2 regions of the Arthrobacter sp. 2MCAF14 genome follow, and region 2 is predicted to be linked to the other one. Evidence: predicted binding sites of a transcription regulator. Region 2 holds the regulator's gene; the other holds the start of a gene.
The links. Region 2 encodes LexA, which represses DNA repair genes until DNA is damaged. Its sites were predicted from a motif close to TCGAACANNTGTTCGA; they were not measured.
Positions count from the first base shown of each region.

Region 1: the regulator LexA is predicted to act here: its motif matches at 5,048-5,063, upstream of AB4074_RS20750 (LysM peptidoglycan-binding domain-containing protein).

Region 1 covers NZ_JBFRHB010000039.1:24,282-31,828, forward strand. Annotated here, with positions in the region: gene AB4074_RS20720 (DEAD/DEAH box helicase) at 1-70, shown strand, start outside; gene AB4074_RS20725 (LysM peptidoglycan-binding domain-containing protein) at 304-666, shown strand; tRNA gene AB4074_RS20730 (tRNA-Thr) at 785-856, shown strand; tRNA gene AB4074_RS20735 (tRNA-Met) at 919-992, shown strand; gene AB4074_RS20740 (hypothetical protein) at 1,084-1,302, opposite strand; gene AB4074_RS20745 (SRPBCC family protein) at 1,338-1,805, opposite strand; gene AB4074_RS20750 (LysM peptidoglycan-binding domain-containing protein) at 3,927-4,895, opposite strand; gene AB4074_RS20755 (SDR family oxidoreductase) at 5,448-6,104, shown strand; gene AB4074_RS20760 (Na+/H+ antiporter) at 6,237-7,547, shown strand, end outside.
Region 2 covers NZ_JBFRHB010000024.1:39,175-46,721, forward strand. Annotated here, with positions in the region: gene AB4074_RS16080 (MFS transporter) at 1-710, opposite strand, end outside; gene AB4074_RS16085 (SseB family protein) at 769-1,671, opposite strand; gene priA (bifunctional 1-(5-phosphoribosyl)-5-((5-phosphoribosylamino)methylideneamino)imidazole-4-carboxamide isomerase/phosphoribosylanthranilate isomerase PriA) at 1,671-2,417, opposite strand; gene AB4074_RS16095 (hypothetical protein) at 2,494-2,652, opposite strand; gene hisH (imidazole glycerol phosphate synthase subunit HisH) at 2,654-3,409, opposite strand; gene hisB (imidazoleglycerol-phosphate dehydratase HisB) at 3,406-4,032, opposite strand; gene AB4074_RS16110 (histidinol-phosphate transaminase) at 4,076-5,194, opposite strand; gene AB4074_RS16115 (LysM peptidoglycan-binding domain-containing protein) at 5,286-5,645, opposite strand; gene lexA (transcriptional repressor LexA) at 6,012-6,761, shown strand; gene AB4074_RS16125 (ATP-dependent DNA helicase) at 6,806-7,547, opposite strand, start outside.

The sequences.
Region 1 (7,547 bases), on a different contig from region 2:
AGGCGCACGCAAGCCGCGCACTGGCGGCGACGCTGGCAACCGCGATTTCAACCGCAAGGGTAAGTGGTAAACAGGACTAGTTCCTGGGTTTTTGGCAGAGGCCGGCTTTCGAGCCGGCCTCTGGCTGTTTAACGACGGCCCGCCTTTAACGCCGGCCCAGGTCCCGCGCACGCCTGACTGTACCGTTTTCCCCATGTTTGACAGGCCAGAGGTTCAAGAATGACCGACCCGCCGCGTCGTAAACGCTTTCCCAAACCAAACATGGGGAAGACGCGCGGCCTACGGCTGTGGAAAGGTGGGTTCATGGGATTCCTCGATGGGTTGAAGAAGAACCTCGGCTTCGACAAGGCCGAACACAAGCCGACTGGACGGGCCTCTGAGGCCCCGCGGGAGCCCGCTCAAGCCTCAACGGGGGGGACGGTCCAAAGAGCTAGGCCCGAGGCGTCAGCGGAAGCTCTCGCGGCTCCCGGCCCCGCAGTGCCCGACGCCGGTGCTCCCGCCCCCGGCGCAGGGCAGGTCACCGAAGTCGTAGTGGAGGCAGACGATACCCTGAGCGGCATCGCCATGCAGTTCGGCGTCGACTTGGATGCCCTGATCGCAGCGAACGCGGATACCGTGCCCAACCCGGACCACATCTACCCGGGCCAAGTGCTCCGCCTGCCGTAATTCAGGCCCTTTCCGGCGCAAGAATCCGGCGCGGATGCAAATTGTGTCGGCGCCGCATTTCCCTGTCCCGCAGCCGATTTGTGGCCTGAGAAATCGTCCGGTAGAGTATTTACTCGTTGCCCCCCTAGCTCAGTGGTAGAGCGCGTTCTTGGTAAGAACGAGGTCACCGGATCGATTCCGGTGGGGGGCTCTGAATGAGGGCCTGTGTCAAGGCGGTTTTTGACCGGCTTGACGCAGGTTTTTCTCATTCGTGGCGGTGTAGCTCAGTTGGTTAGAGCGCACGACTCATAATCGTGAGGTCGGGAGATCGAGCCTCCCCACCGCTACAGTTTCCGCAGGTCAGAGGCGTTTCGCTTCTGGCCTGCTACTGTTTTAAGTACCTGATCCAACGGAAACCCAACTAATTCATTAGTTCGGTCATTCCTTGGAGTTCTTTTCGAGATACGCTTCGAGAACCCGGATCGCCTTGTCGACGTGGTCCTTCAGTTCCCCTGGTTGGCTGTTGTCGGCGATGGTAGGGTAGCGCAGCCTGACGTACTCCACCTTGAGTTCAGATCCCGGATCTCGAAGGCGGGCACGCGTTGCTTCGGCGTCGAGTCCACGGCCGAACTCATAGTGCGTCAGGCATGCGGCCACGATGCAGATGCCCTTACGTCGCGGCCGTGCCCCGTTCAGCCGGAGGCTTCCTCGCTCTCCCCGTGCTCGGTGAGGATCTCGGCGAGGGTGGCGAGGTTGGCGCGCATCTGCCGTGCATACGCCTTGTTCACGAGTGCATCGGCGACACGGCCGAAAACTCCGCCGAGGCCCGCGCCGGATTCCAGGCGGTAGTTCAGCCGGGTCCCCCCGGTCTCGGGGGTCATTGTGTAGGTGCCGGTGAAGTCGATTTTCCCTTCCACGGACTTGACGACCTGCTTCGTGGGGCGCTCGTTCTCTATCACCTCGACAACCCAGTCGAAGGTCCGGCCTAGGATCTTGCTCTTGCCCTTGAACCGTGACCCGACGCGGACGGGGCCGTCGCCTTCGAGTTCGCTGGTCAGGATGGTGGCGTCGTACTCGGGGAGGTGCGTGGGGTCGTTGAGGTAGTCGAAAACCACCTCGGGCGGGACGGGGATGACGATGCTCTCGTCGGTTACGGGCATTGGTCTGTTCTCCTTCGGGGGATTTTTCATTGGGCAAGGTGATGTTGGCCGGTCTTAGAAGCACCGGAGCGTGGCGTGAGTACCGGGACTGCGGCGGATGGGGACGGCATTCTCTATGAACAGTCGCCCCGCAGTGCTCGCTGATTAGCCGCCGTTGTGGTTCACGTACGCATCGCATTGCCCTTGGTTCTTGAACTGTGGATAGTTCGTCCAGCCGCCGTCCTTGCATTGGTTCTTGCTTGTGGGACTGGGGTTGCATCACCCATCGGGCGGAGACCATGCGTTTCGGATACGGTACGGGTGAACCCTGACGTGGGCGCGTTCGTGCCGCCCACACCGGGCCGGGCTTGGCACAGGGAAGACCATACTCAGTCCGTTTGGCAATCGCTTGAGTGGTCACCACTTGTTAATGGCGGCACATTTCCTCGCGAGGATCACTCGTTACGTGGTCCGTGTCCCGGCAGGTAGCCTAGGGTGCCTCGATCTCGCAGCACCTCCGGACGGTCCTTCCGAATCAAGAGCAAGTGCCGTTCGCGCGGGGCCGCTACCTACTGCAGGGCAATTCCCTGTCTGTATGCAGGGAGGATGCCTGGCAGTATATTTACATTAGGTCTCTGGCTACCGAAGTTTCACAGCTTGCCGCTTGGGGGCGCCTGCGAACCGCAAGAATCGTAGGCAACCATGCCGCCGCAAAGTACTCGGAAGGGTTTTGCTCAGCACCCCATGATGCTTGTTCTGGGGATTCTTTTGAGCGTCGGATTGCTGCACGTGCCCGGTGAGCCGATACGTGCCCATCTTGAAATCATGACGGACAGAGCACTTCCTCAGGGCAGGACGCAAGTCCAGACGGATGATCCCTGGAGCAGTTTCCCGCTCGATTCCCGCGAACTCTGGAAGTTCCGGCTAACCACCAGACATTGAGGCATTCCAGCGTTGCCTATTCCTTGGAAGGCGGCGAATCGCTCCGATCTGACCTTGTCCTCGGTAAAGGGGTGGATCATCCGCCTAAGCCTCGGTGACCATGAGGACAGGCTCTGTCGTCCTGACAGCATTGAGGGAAAACCGAGTGACCTGGAACGGGCCGGTTCGATAATGGGGATTTCTGGGGGTGAATCGTTGTACGGAAACTGAGGAAAAGGCCCTCCTCAGAATCGTGAGGTCGGGAGATCGAGCCTCCCCACCGCTACTTTGAAAGTCCAGTTCAAAGGCGGGGACTTTTTCGTTTCCGGGGTGTCGCACCGAGCCAGATGCGGATCGAAGAAATCGCCCTTCCGGCGGCCAGCCAAGCCTGCCCATGGTCCTGATCGAAGTCCGCAAGTCCGCTGGGCACTTGCCGTAAAGATTTCGTAAAGATCCTGTCGAAAAGCTGAGAGCGCGTCCGACCAGCCGATAGTTTTTAGAGGCGCCGCCACTTGGGTGTCCCCCAATCCTCAGGTGGCGGCGCTTCTCGAAGATCTTGGCCAGCGACTTACGTGCCTGAGAACAAACAGACTCTCCCATAAGCGTTTGGCGCCCGAGCAGGCAGTCTTAAGTGAATCTTGATCTTTTCTTAGTGTTTCCTTGAGGTTCACCGTGTACTGGGCCGTTTCGTCTGTGGGCTATCTCCAGCTACGATCAGGAGGTTGTCCGGACCGAAAGGCATCCTTGCTCGTGGATTTTGGCCGCTATCTCATTGACCTTGTGGTCTTCGTTGGCATCACAGTTGTGCTGATGTGTTCTCTTCACCTGCTCGTGCTGTGGCACAAGAAGCGGAAGTACACGAAGTTGTTGCGCCCTGAGAGACAGTCGCTACCCGGCCGCGATACCGGAGCCCGTCCGGAAAGGCCAGGCCCTGGACGCATTCGCGATCAACGGGCGACTCTCACCGGCGTCCAAAGGCCATGACAATGGCTACCACCGCCGCGACGACCAGCACCGTCGCAACCCAGATCCATTGTTGTCCGTCCAAGTTCGCCCCACTCTCAGGTCTTGGTCCAGTCTCCCAAAATGAAGGCTGTTGAGCGAGGTCTGGTGGGGAGATCGAACCTCCCACCCTCACAGAAGCAGGCCAGGAGCGTTCAGCTTCTAGCCTGCTTCTGTTTTACGACGCTGAATTCCGCGGGCCTGCCGTCCTGACCGCCCTCAGTTCAGTGCGATGACGAGCATCTGGTTGGTGCCCGGGATGCATGTTTGCAATACCGCCCGAGGAAATCCGCCGAATACCGCTGCGACGTTGTTGGTGGTCCCGCCTTGAGGCACCTGGCCGCGCGCCGTGACTGTGTACGTGCCATAGCCGGGGATGCTCACGGTCTCGCCGACGCCGATACCCGAGAATTGTGCCCACCCCCCGCAGAAATCATGTTCGGTAATGAACAGCGAGTAGGCGTCCGTGGGGGTGAAATGGATCGGTCCAATGCAACTGTCCACGGCCGCCTGGCCGCCTGAGCCCGCAACATAAATGGTCCGCACCGCCGGAGCGGGAGCTGGGGCGGCTGCTGGCGCTGGCGCCGGAGCGGGGGCAGGTGCAGGGGCGGGAGCCGCGGCAACCGGCGGCCCTGTCAGCTTTAGCACCTGGCCGGGCACGATGACGGAATAGGTGCTGAGCCCATTGGCTGCCAGCATCCCGTTGACGTCGACGCCGAACCTGGCCGCTATGGAGCCAACAGTGTCGCCGCTGACCACCGTGTAGGCGTTCGTGTCAGGAGCAGGAGCAGGAGCAGGAGCAGGAGCAGGAGCCGGAGCGGGTGGAGCTGCGGCCGGCGCCGCTGCGGGCGCGGACGGCGCGACGGCGGCCGGTGCCTGCGTCTGTACTGGCGCCTGAGTGGCTGCCGGCGTGGAACTGGCAACCGGCGTGGAACTGGCAGCGGCCGGCGAAGGCGCGGCAATACCGGCTCCCGAGCCGATCTGCGGGGCAAGTGCGGCGCTCGTGCCTGCAGGCGCAAGTACCTGTGCGTAGTTCTGCATCGTCACGGCCGCGATGGCCACCACTGCCACGATCGCCCAGGTGGCTATTGATGCCTTGTACCTCGTGAGTGTTCTTACCCCCGCGGATATCAGGGCGAGGACGTTGCCTCCGCTGATCCCGCTGTGTCTGTAGTCCTGCTGATACATGTCGGATCCCCGTAATTCATCGTTTCTGGGGCCGGTCGGTTGGCTGGCCCGGGAAGTGATACGCAGGCGCAGGGGATGGCGCTTATTGAGACCCTTTTGCTTAAATGCGCAGCACTGAGGAATCCCTCGATCCATCTACTTTGATAAATCCATCAAAGGGATGTATGAACCCGTTTTGATAAATCCATCAATGAGATTTATGAAAGAGATATTTCCTTTTTCCTGCTGCAGGTAATTTGAGTGTAGGAATGGGGAATTCGCTCTACACGAGTGGGTCCCACTCGCTTTTATTCCGGGCTGCCGATCAAACACTCGCAAGGCATCTTCGACAGGGGCGGGTGCTTGCGGGAGCCCGGACTACCAGCCCTCGGGCGGGGAGGTGTGATTATTACTAAACTAAGTCTGCTTAGTAATTAGTGGTCATATTTATCCCGAGAATTGACGAATTCGGCAATGCGCACCGCAAATGCGGAGAGACTATTTTCCGGGAATTTATCCACCGTGTTGGGGAGGGCTTGACCACGCACTTGACCACTGGGACAGAATGGGTCCATGAGTCGAATCGCAATCATCGGCGGCCACGGCAAGGTGGCCTTGCAACTGTCCCGCATCCTGAGCAACGAAGGTCACTCGGTCACTTCCTTCATCCGCAATCCGGAACACGCGCCCGACGTCGAAGTGACGGGTGCCGCCCCGGTAGTACTCGACGTCGAGAATTCGACGACGGCGGAGATCGCCTCTGCACTTGACGGCCACGACGCGGTGGTGTGGTCCGCCGGGGCAGGCGGAGGCAATCCGCACCGTACGTATGCAGTGGACAGAGACGCCGCCATCCGCTCGATGGATGCCGCGGCGCAAACGGGCGTGGCCCGCTATGTGATGGTGTCCTACTTCGGCGCAGGACCCGGCCATGGCGTTCCCGAGGGCAACAGCTTCTACGCCTACGCGGATGCCAAGGCCGCGGCGGACGAGTACCTGCGCGCGACTGATCTCGACTGGACGATCCTGGGCCCGGGCGCACTGACCAGTAATCCGGGGTCTGCGCTCATTGAGGTAAGCCCCGCGGACCCGAGCACCGGGACCGAAACTTCGCGGGCCAATGTTGCCTTGGTGACTGCCGCCGTCTTGGAACTGCCCGAGACCGTCCGCCGCACCATCGAGTTCAGGGACGGCTCGGTGCCTGTGGTGGAGGCCCTCACCGCGCCCTAGCTGCACCCTCCCGGTCCGGGAGCCGGGCCCGGCGCCGGGCCTGGACCGCACACCGCCGGGATATGTTGGTAGGGCTAGTCCCGAGGCAATGCCCGGGACGCTGCCACTACGACGTCTGGGGAAATCGGGAACATGGACCAGTTGGCACTCATTGTTGGATTGCTGCTTGCAACGGTCGTGGCCGTGGGCTTGGGGGACCGCTTGCGGCTCCCGTACCCGGTACTGATGCTGTTGCTGGCTGCGGCGATGACCTTCATTCCGGGCTTCCCGGACTTTGAGCTTGCGCCTGACCTGATCCTCCCGATCTTCCTGCCTCCGCTGCTCTTCGCGACCGCCCAGAAGAGTTCCTGGGCGGTCTTCCGGGTCCGGTGGCGGACGCTTCTGCTCATGGCGGTGGCGCTCGTTGTCGTTTCGACGGCGGCCGTTGCCGGAGCCGCGTGGCTCATGATTCCAGGGATCGGCATTCCGGCGGCGATCGCACTGGGCGCCATGGTGGCTCCGCCGGATCCTGTGGCGGTTGAATCCGTTGCCGGCCGCGTCCACATGCCGCGCAGGCTCATCACCGTGCTGCAGAGCGAAGGCTTGTTCAACGATGCCGCGGCGATTGTGATCTTCCAGGCCGCGGTGGCGGCGACGGTTTCAGGCACCAGGCTGGGGGCCGGCGTCGTGCTCCAATTCGTCATCGGTGCTGCCCTGGCCGTCATTGTCGGCATCGCGATGGGCTGGTTGACGAGGCTGATCACCAAGCTGGTCACCTCCATGGTGGCCCGAAGTGCCGTGACCCTGGTGATTCCTTTCGCCGCATACATCCTGGCTGAAGAGCTGCACGCCTCGGGGGTGATCGCCGTCGTCGTCACCGCCCTCGAGACGCAGCGGCACGCGCGGTCCCAGGACGCGGCTGAACGCGTCACGCGCACCGCCTTCTGGGACGTGGTGGAACTGCTCGCCACGGGTCTGGCGTTCGGCCTTGTGGGGCTGGAGATCCGGCATGTGATCCGGGACGAAGGCGCGGCCATTTACGGGATGATTGGCCCGGCCGTGGCGGTCTGCGTGCTCGTCTTCGTTGTCCGTTTCGCCTGGCTCGGGCATTTGGCAATCTCGGCCCGCAAGCGGAAGAACCTGCTGCAGCCCACTTCCCCCAAGGAGGTCCTGATCCTGACCTGGTGCGGCATGCGGGGGCTCGCGACGCTCGCACTCGCCTTGGCCCTTCCGCTGACTATTGCGGACGGCCGTGACTTCCCTGCCCGGCACGAGATCCTGGTCATCGCCTGCGCCGTACTGCTGGCCACCCTGGTGCTGCCGGGGCTGACCCTTCCGTGGCTCATGCGCGTGCTCAAGGCGTCCGAAGACGGTTCACACGAAAAGGATGCCGCGCGGCTCTTGGCCAAACGCGCCCAGACTGCTGCAATCTCTGCGCTCAAGGAACACGATCTGATGAAGGAG
Region 2 (7,547 bases):
GAGACCGTCGGGGCCATCTCTGAAGCGGCTTCCTGGAGATGGGCCGGCGCCGAGGCCACCACCGCGGCTTCGGCCGCATGGAGCTCATCGGCATCCCGGTCAGCCGTCTGGCCGGCATCCAGGACGCCCTCGCTGCGCGTGGGCGGGTTGAACCACAGCAGGAAGAGCCCGGCGGCCGAAGTGCACACGCCCACGATGGTCAGGCCGAGGACCGTGAATCCGCTGGTAGCCACAACTGCGCCCACCGCGGGGCCGATCATGAAGACCACTTCGGTGCCGATGGAGTCCAAAGCGTAGGCCGAACGCCGTTGCTCGCCATCAACCAGCACACCGAGGGACTGCCGGATAACGCTGAAGATCGGCAGTGTCAACAGGCCCCCGACGAAGACGAGCGGAAGGATCCATTCGTAGCTGACGTGCGGCACCACGGACCAAATCGCCAGCTCAGACACCACCGAAGGAATAAGCGCCTTGCGCAGGCCGACAGTGTCCACTCGCCGCCCTCGCCACGGAGCGCCAATCGCGATGCCGATGGTGAATACCGCTGCGGCAGCACCCGCGGCGGCGTATCCCTTGCCCAGGGTCAGCACGATGTGCAGGGTGAGCAGAACCCCCGCTGCAGAGTGCGGTATGCGGGCCACCATGCCGACCAGCAGGAGACGCCGCACGGACGTGATGGACAGCATCTCCCGGTAGAGAGAGAAATTCACGAGATACATCCCCTGTTCTGCCGAGGGCAGGACAAGGACGTTCCCCCTGTGCCTTCGGCTACTGTGCCGCCCGCTGCAAGCTGACTTCGATCGAGTCAACCCGCTCGGCGAACAATTCGTTCTGCGCCCAACGTCCGTTCAGCCCGGAGACGAGATCCTGCACCGCGGCGGCGTCCAAGCCGTCTTCGAGGTACAGCACCACGCGCAATTCAGGCCCGGGTCCCCCGCCGGCCATGGCCGATCCGGCGGCCGTGCGCGAAGCCATCCCCGATCCTGGCCGCATCTCCAGGCGCCGCACGGCGGGGTACGTCCCTGCCAAGGAATTGAGAGCAGCCTCCAGTTCATCATCAAGGTACGACGGCGTCCAGTCGCGCTGCTGCGCCAGTGACCACATGGCGGGCCGGCGCACCACGAAGGTGACATCCGAACCCGGATCCAGGACGAGCAACTGGGCTCCCTCCGACACGGCAGACAGGGCCGCCCGGGCCGCATAAACGGCGACGGGGCGGGCCTGCGGGTGCCACGCTTCAAGGGCGGCGGCCGAGGTGAACACAGGCATGGCCGTGCGGCCGTCCGGCGCTTTCAATGTCACGAGCGCCATGTCGGCCTGTTTGTCGGCATGGAGGCCATCCACGCCCTCGGCTTCCTCAGCGAGCTGGGCCACCACCGGGACAAAGACCCTGGCCGTCGCCAACGAAGCCACCACGCCGGCCTCGCTGCCGGTACCGGCGAGCAGGGCCGCGACGGCGGCGAGGTACCCGGCGTCGGCTGTTCCCTCGTCGTCGTCGAAATTATGTATCCTGGCGGCGTCTCCGCTCAGGTCGCGGCCCGCCCAGGGCTGGCCGGCAGAATCGCCTGCTCCCCCGGCGCCCGCCAGGGCAGCAGCGATGTGCCCGGGCAACTGCCGGGGTGCCGGAGCCGAAGCCTTGTCGGCAGCAGGGGACTGTGGATCCTGCGACATCAGCGGCGGCCGGCTACGTCCAGGGCTTCCGGAAGCGTGAAGGCACCGGCGTACAGCGCCTTGCCAACGATCGCTCCTTCGACCCCGAGCGGCACGAGTTCCCGCAGGACGCGCAAGTCCTCGAGGCTGGAGATGCCGCCCGACGCAACGACAGGTTTGCCGGTCTTTTCCACCATCTGGCGCAACAGCTCGACGTTGGGACCCTGCAGGGTTCCGTCCTTCGTGACGTCGGTGACTACGTAGCGGGCGCAACCGGCGTCCTCAAGGCGGGCCAGCACCTCCCAGAGATCCCCGCCCTCCTTGGTCCAGCCCCGGCCCGCGAGCGTCGTGCCGCGGACATCGAGTCCGACGGCGATCTTGTCACCGAAGCGGTTGATGGCCCGACGGGTCCATTCGGGGTTCTCCAACGCGGCGGTTCCGAGGTTCACGCGGGCGACGCCGAGTTCGAGCGCGCGTTCGAGGGATTCGTCGTCGCGCAGTCCGCCGGACAGCTCAACCTTGACGTTCAGCTGCGAGACCACCTCGCTGATGAGGTCGGCATTGTTGCCCCGGCCGAAAGCGGCGTCCAGGTCCACCATGTGCACCCATTCTGCTCCGGCGTTCTGCCAGTTCAGTGCAGCTTCCAGCGGAGTTCCGTAACTGGTCTCGGAGCCGGCTTCTCCCTGAAGGAGACGGACCGCCTGGCCGTCCACGATGTCGACGGCGGGCAGGAGTTCCAGAACGGGCAGTTCAGAGGGGGTAGTCATTGATGTCCTCGGTGTCGTGGGACGGGCGTCAGTTGCCCGGCAGCTTATTTGGCAGGCAAGTCATTTGGCAGGCAGGTCATTTGGCAGACAGGGTGAAGAGGTAGGCCGCCAGCAGTGCCAGGCCGGCGAGTACGTAGAACGAAATGGAGACCCAGGCGGGGCGTTTCTGCTGGTGGAAGGAGATTCCGCCGCCAACCAGCAGCCCGGCCGCGCCCATGAAGATAACGGACCACATCTTAGGCAGCGCCTCCGGCCTCGGTCGCCTGCGGCTGGGTTTTTGCTGGCGGGCGCAAGCCATCGACCCAGTTACGCAGGAGCCGGGCTCCGGCGTCGCCCGACTTCTCGGGGTGGAATTGCGTAGCGCACAACGGACCGTTCTCCACGGCCGCGATGAAGCGGGCACCATGCTCGGACCAGGTCACCATCGGCGGAGCCATGCGGGGTTGGACGACGTCGAATTCCCACTTCTGCACGCCGTACGAGTGCACGAAATAGAACCGTTCGTGCTCGACGCCGGCGAACAGCTTTGAGCCTTCGGGCACGTCTACGGTGTTCCAGCCCATGTGCGGGACAACGGGCGCTGGCAGGAGTTCCACCTTGCCGGGCCACTCGCCCATGCCTTCTGCCTCGGTTCCGTGCTCCACTCCGGCCTCGAACAAGACCTGGAGCCCGACGCAGATGCCCAGGACGGGCCGGCCTCCGGCAACACGACGGCCGATCATCCGGATGGCGTCTACCGCCTTGAGTTCGCGCATCACCGTTTCGAAGGCGCCGACGCCGGGGACCAGGAGCCCGTCAGCATTCAGGACATCTTCGGGCTTGGCGCTCAACGTGACCGCCGCTCCGGCACGCTCAAGCGCCCGGACCGCCGAGCGGACATTGCCCGAGCCGTAGTCAAGGACCGTTACGGTCGGTTTTCCTTCAGGCGAGACAATGCGGCTGGCGGCCTTCGGATCCACGACAGCGCCATCCTTGAGGATGTGCCGACTCACAAGGCGCCCTTGGTGGACGGAATGCCTTCGACGCGAGGGTCGGACTCAACGGCGGAGCGGAGCGCACGGGCGAACGCCTTGAACTGGGCCTCCACGATGTGGTGCGGATCCCGGCCGGCCAGGACATTCATGTGAAGGCAGATGCCGGCGTGCAGGGTGATGGCCTCGAAGACGTGGCGGGTCAGCGAACCGGTGAAGTGTCCACCGATCAGGTGGTATTCCTGGCCGGCGGGCTCACCCCCGTGGACCAGGTAAGGGCGTCCGGAGACGTCGACGACGGCGTGGGCCAGCGCTTCATCCAACGGGACCGTGGCCTCGCCGAAGCGACGGATCCCCGCTTTGTTGCCCAAGGCGGTGCGCAGGACCTCACCGAAGGTAATGGCGACATCCTCCACAGTGTGGTGGGCGTCGATGTGCGTGTCCCCGGTCGCCTTGACGGTCATGTCGATGAGCGAATGCTTGCAGAGCGCCGTCAGCATGTGGTCATAGAACGGCACCGAGGTACTGATATCCGAGACTCCCGTGCCGTCGAGGTTGATTTCAACCAGGACGGAGGACTCACTCGTGGTGCGTTCCATGCGTGCTGTCCGGGCGGCCGCCGTGCTGGCGCCGTTTTCGCTCATCGATATGTCCTTAGGAGGAAGGAGTGGTGGGACTTGTTCAAGTCTAGGCCGGTGCGGAGACCTGGCCGTCCAGCAAGGCTTCGAGCGCCTTGAGGAATGCGGTGGTCTCGGGCTCCGTACCGGCGGTGACGCGGAGGTGGCCCGGTATGCCGACGTCGCGGATCAGGACTCCACGCTCCAGCAGGCCCTGCCACAGGGCGTGGGGATTTTCGATTCCGCCGAAAAACACGTAGTTCGAATCCGAGGCGGCCGGCCTGAAGCCCATGCGGGTCAACTCGCTGACAATGCGATCGCGTTGGACCTTGATGTCCTCGACGTCGGCCATGAGGGCCTCGCGGTGCCGGAGTGCGGCCAGCGCGGTTGCCTGCGTGATGGCTGAGAGGTGGTATGGAAGGCGTACCAGACGGATCGCATCGGCGATCTCGGGGGCAGCCGCCATGTAGCCGATGCGTGCACCGGCGAGGGCGAAGGCCTTGCTCATGGTGCGGGAGACAATAAGGCGCTCCCGCCCAGGGAGGAGCGTCAAGGCACTCGGCGTGTTGTCGTGGGCGAACTCGTGGTAGGCCTCGTCCACGATCACCACGGTCTGGCTCGCCTCGCCGGCCTCGTACACGGCTTCGACGACGTCCAGCCCAAGCCCCGTGCCGGTGGGGTTGTTTGGCGAGCAGAGGAACACGACATTCGGCTTGAGCTCGCGAACCTGCGCGGCGGCCGAGGCCGCATCGAGTCCATAGTCCTCGGCGCGAACTCCCGCGATATATCCCGTGTCGGTTCCGCTGGCCAGCAATGGGTACATCGAGTACGTGGGCGGGAAACCAAGCGCGGTCCGGCCCGGGCCGCCGAAGACCTGGAGGATCTGCTGCAGCACCTCATTGGAACCGTTGGCTGCCCAGATGTTCTCGGCCGCAAGGTCGTGGCCGAGGTACTCCGCAAGGGCCTCGCGTAGTTCTGTGAACTCGCGGTCGGGATAGCGGTTCAGTCCGACGGCGGCTGCCGCTACCGCTTCGGTGATGGCCGCCTGGACATCGGCCGGCACGCCATGCGTGTTTTCGTTGACGTTGAGCAAAATCGGAACATCAAGCTGCGGCGCGCCATACGGGCTCAGGCCGCGGAGGTTGGTCCGGAGGGGAAGTCGGTCAAGTCGCTCAAGCTGGTCACTCACCATGACAGTTTAAGGTGCCGCGGCCGATGCCCTGAAACTGTGACGGCCCGGCACCCTTTCAGACGAGCTGCCAGCCCGGACAGCGTCGCTGTTAAGTGGCCGGAATGAACAGTTGCTGGCCCGGCACGATGTGGCCGTCCTGAAGGTTGTTCAGCTGGATAATCTCGGCAACGACGTCGCGTGGATCCCGGGACGGGGCGGCGATTCCCGCAATCCCCCACAAGGACTGGCCCACTTGTACCGTGACGCTCGTACTCGAGGTGGGCTGCAGCTCGGCGGCGGAATCAGCAGCCTTGGCCGGCGAATTCAGGAATCCCGCCAGGCTGAGCAGCACTGCGACCAAGAGCATTGCCGGGACGCCGAAGAAGACCATGCGGCCCCGGCGGGTCAGGCGAAGCCGGCCCGGTGCCGTACTGCGGCCGGACCGGTGGGTGATGGTGATTGCGGACATGAGCTGAGCCCTTCTGAACAATGCCGCGTTCCGGAATCCCTGGTTGCGGCTGCCAATTCTTGCCTTCAGTCAGTGCTTGCAGGACGGCTATTCGTTGATCTGTTCGAACGATTCGAACGAACACCCGGATCCCGCATCACTTTTATAGAACACATATTCGAACCTTGCTATGACATTTTTAGCACCTATCAACGAACGATGTCGAGACTCGCTAGAACAAATGTTTGAAAAACGCCAGCGCCTGCCCTACGTTTGAGTGAAGGAAAGAGCACTGAACCAGTGCAACAGGAGGGTCTGACATTTCAGGCCGACAGTCCCGCAGGCGCCTCAGGGCCGAACGGGCGGAACGGAAGGGCGTTGGCGAACATGGCAGCGAAAGCCACTGGCAGCGGGCCGGCCTCAGCGCGGAGCCAGCAGCCGCAGAAGGCCCCCAAGAGCCTGACCGTCCGCCAGAAGAAAATCCTGGAGACCATCCAACGTTCGGTGAACGATCATGGCTATCCGCCGTCGATGCGTGAAATCGGGGACACCGTCGGCTTGGCGAGCCTGTCCAGCGTCACGCACCAGTTGTCACAGCTCGAGAAGCTCGGCTATCTTCGTCGCGATCCCAAGCGCCCGCGTGCAATGGAAGTCCTCATGCCGTTGACCCTCGACGGCGGCTCTGTCATACCCGGCGTTGAATCGCCGGCGAAACTCCGCAGCGCGGGCGGCCTGGCTGTGACGGAACTTGCGAGTGCCAGTGACACGGCCATGGTTCCCCTCGTCGGGCGCATTGCTGCCGGTGGACCTATCCTGGCGGACCAGACCGTTGAAGACGTACTGCCTCTGCCCCGTCAATTGGTAGGCCATGGCGAGCTCTTCATGCTGAGAGTCGCCGGTGATTCCATGATCGACGCCGCTATCTGCGATGGAGACTGGGTGGTGGTTCGGCGTCAGAACGACGCACTCAACGGCGACATCGTGGCCGCACTCCTGGACGACGAAGCCACTGTCAAGACCTTCCGGCAGCGCGACGGCCACACGTGGCTGCTCCCCCAGAACACGCAGTACGAACCCATCCTCGGCGACCATGCCACCATCATGGGCAAAGTCGTCTCGGTCCTGCGCTCCCTTTAGGACGCGCTCGCCCCAGGACGGGTCCGCTTGAGCAAGCGCGCGCCTTAGGCCTTGGCTGACTCGGCGTAAAGACGTTCGAGCGCACCGCGCACCACGGAACGGTCCGTGGTGGGCCAGAAGGGCGGCAACGCTGCCCTGAGGAAATTGCCGTAGCGCTCCGTCGAAAGCCGCGAATCCAGGACCGCCACAACCCCTTTGTCCCCCGTTGAGCGGATGAGACGGCCGGCCCCTTGGGCTAGCCGGATGGCAGCGTGCGTCGCCGAAACTGCCATGAAACCGTTGCCCCCGGCCTGCGCCACCGCGCGCGACCGTGCCGTCATCAGGGGATCGTCCGGACGAGGGAACGGTATCCGGTCAATCACTACCAGCCGGCATGAACCGCCCGGAACGTCAACGCCCTGCCAAAGGGACATGGTGCCGAACAGGCACGTGTCTTCCTCCTCGGCAAACTGCCTCACCAACGCGGCCATGGTCGATTCGCCTTGGCACAGGATGTCCACGTCCAGGCGTGACCGCATCGCTTCCGCTGCGTCCTCCGCCGCACGTCGGGAAGAGAAGAGGCACAAGGCCCCGCCGTGCGAGGCCTTGATGAGCTCTTCAAGTTCGTCGAGGGCTTCGGGCGAGGTGCCGCGCCCCGGCTTGGGCAGGTGCTTGGCGACGTACAGCATGCCTTGCTTCGGGTAGTCGAAGGGCGAGCCTACATCCACGCCGGTCCAGCTGGGGGCGCCTTGGCCAGTCAGGCCCAGTCCTCCGGCTGTGGCCTCGAATGCAGAGCCGATAGCCAAG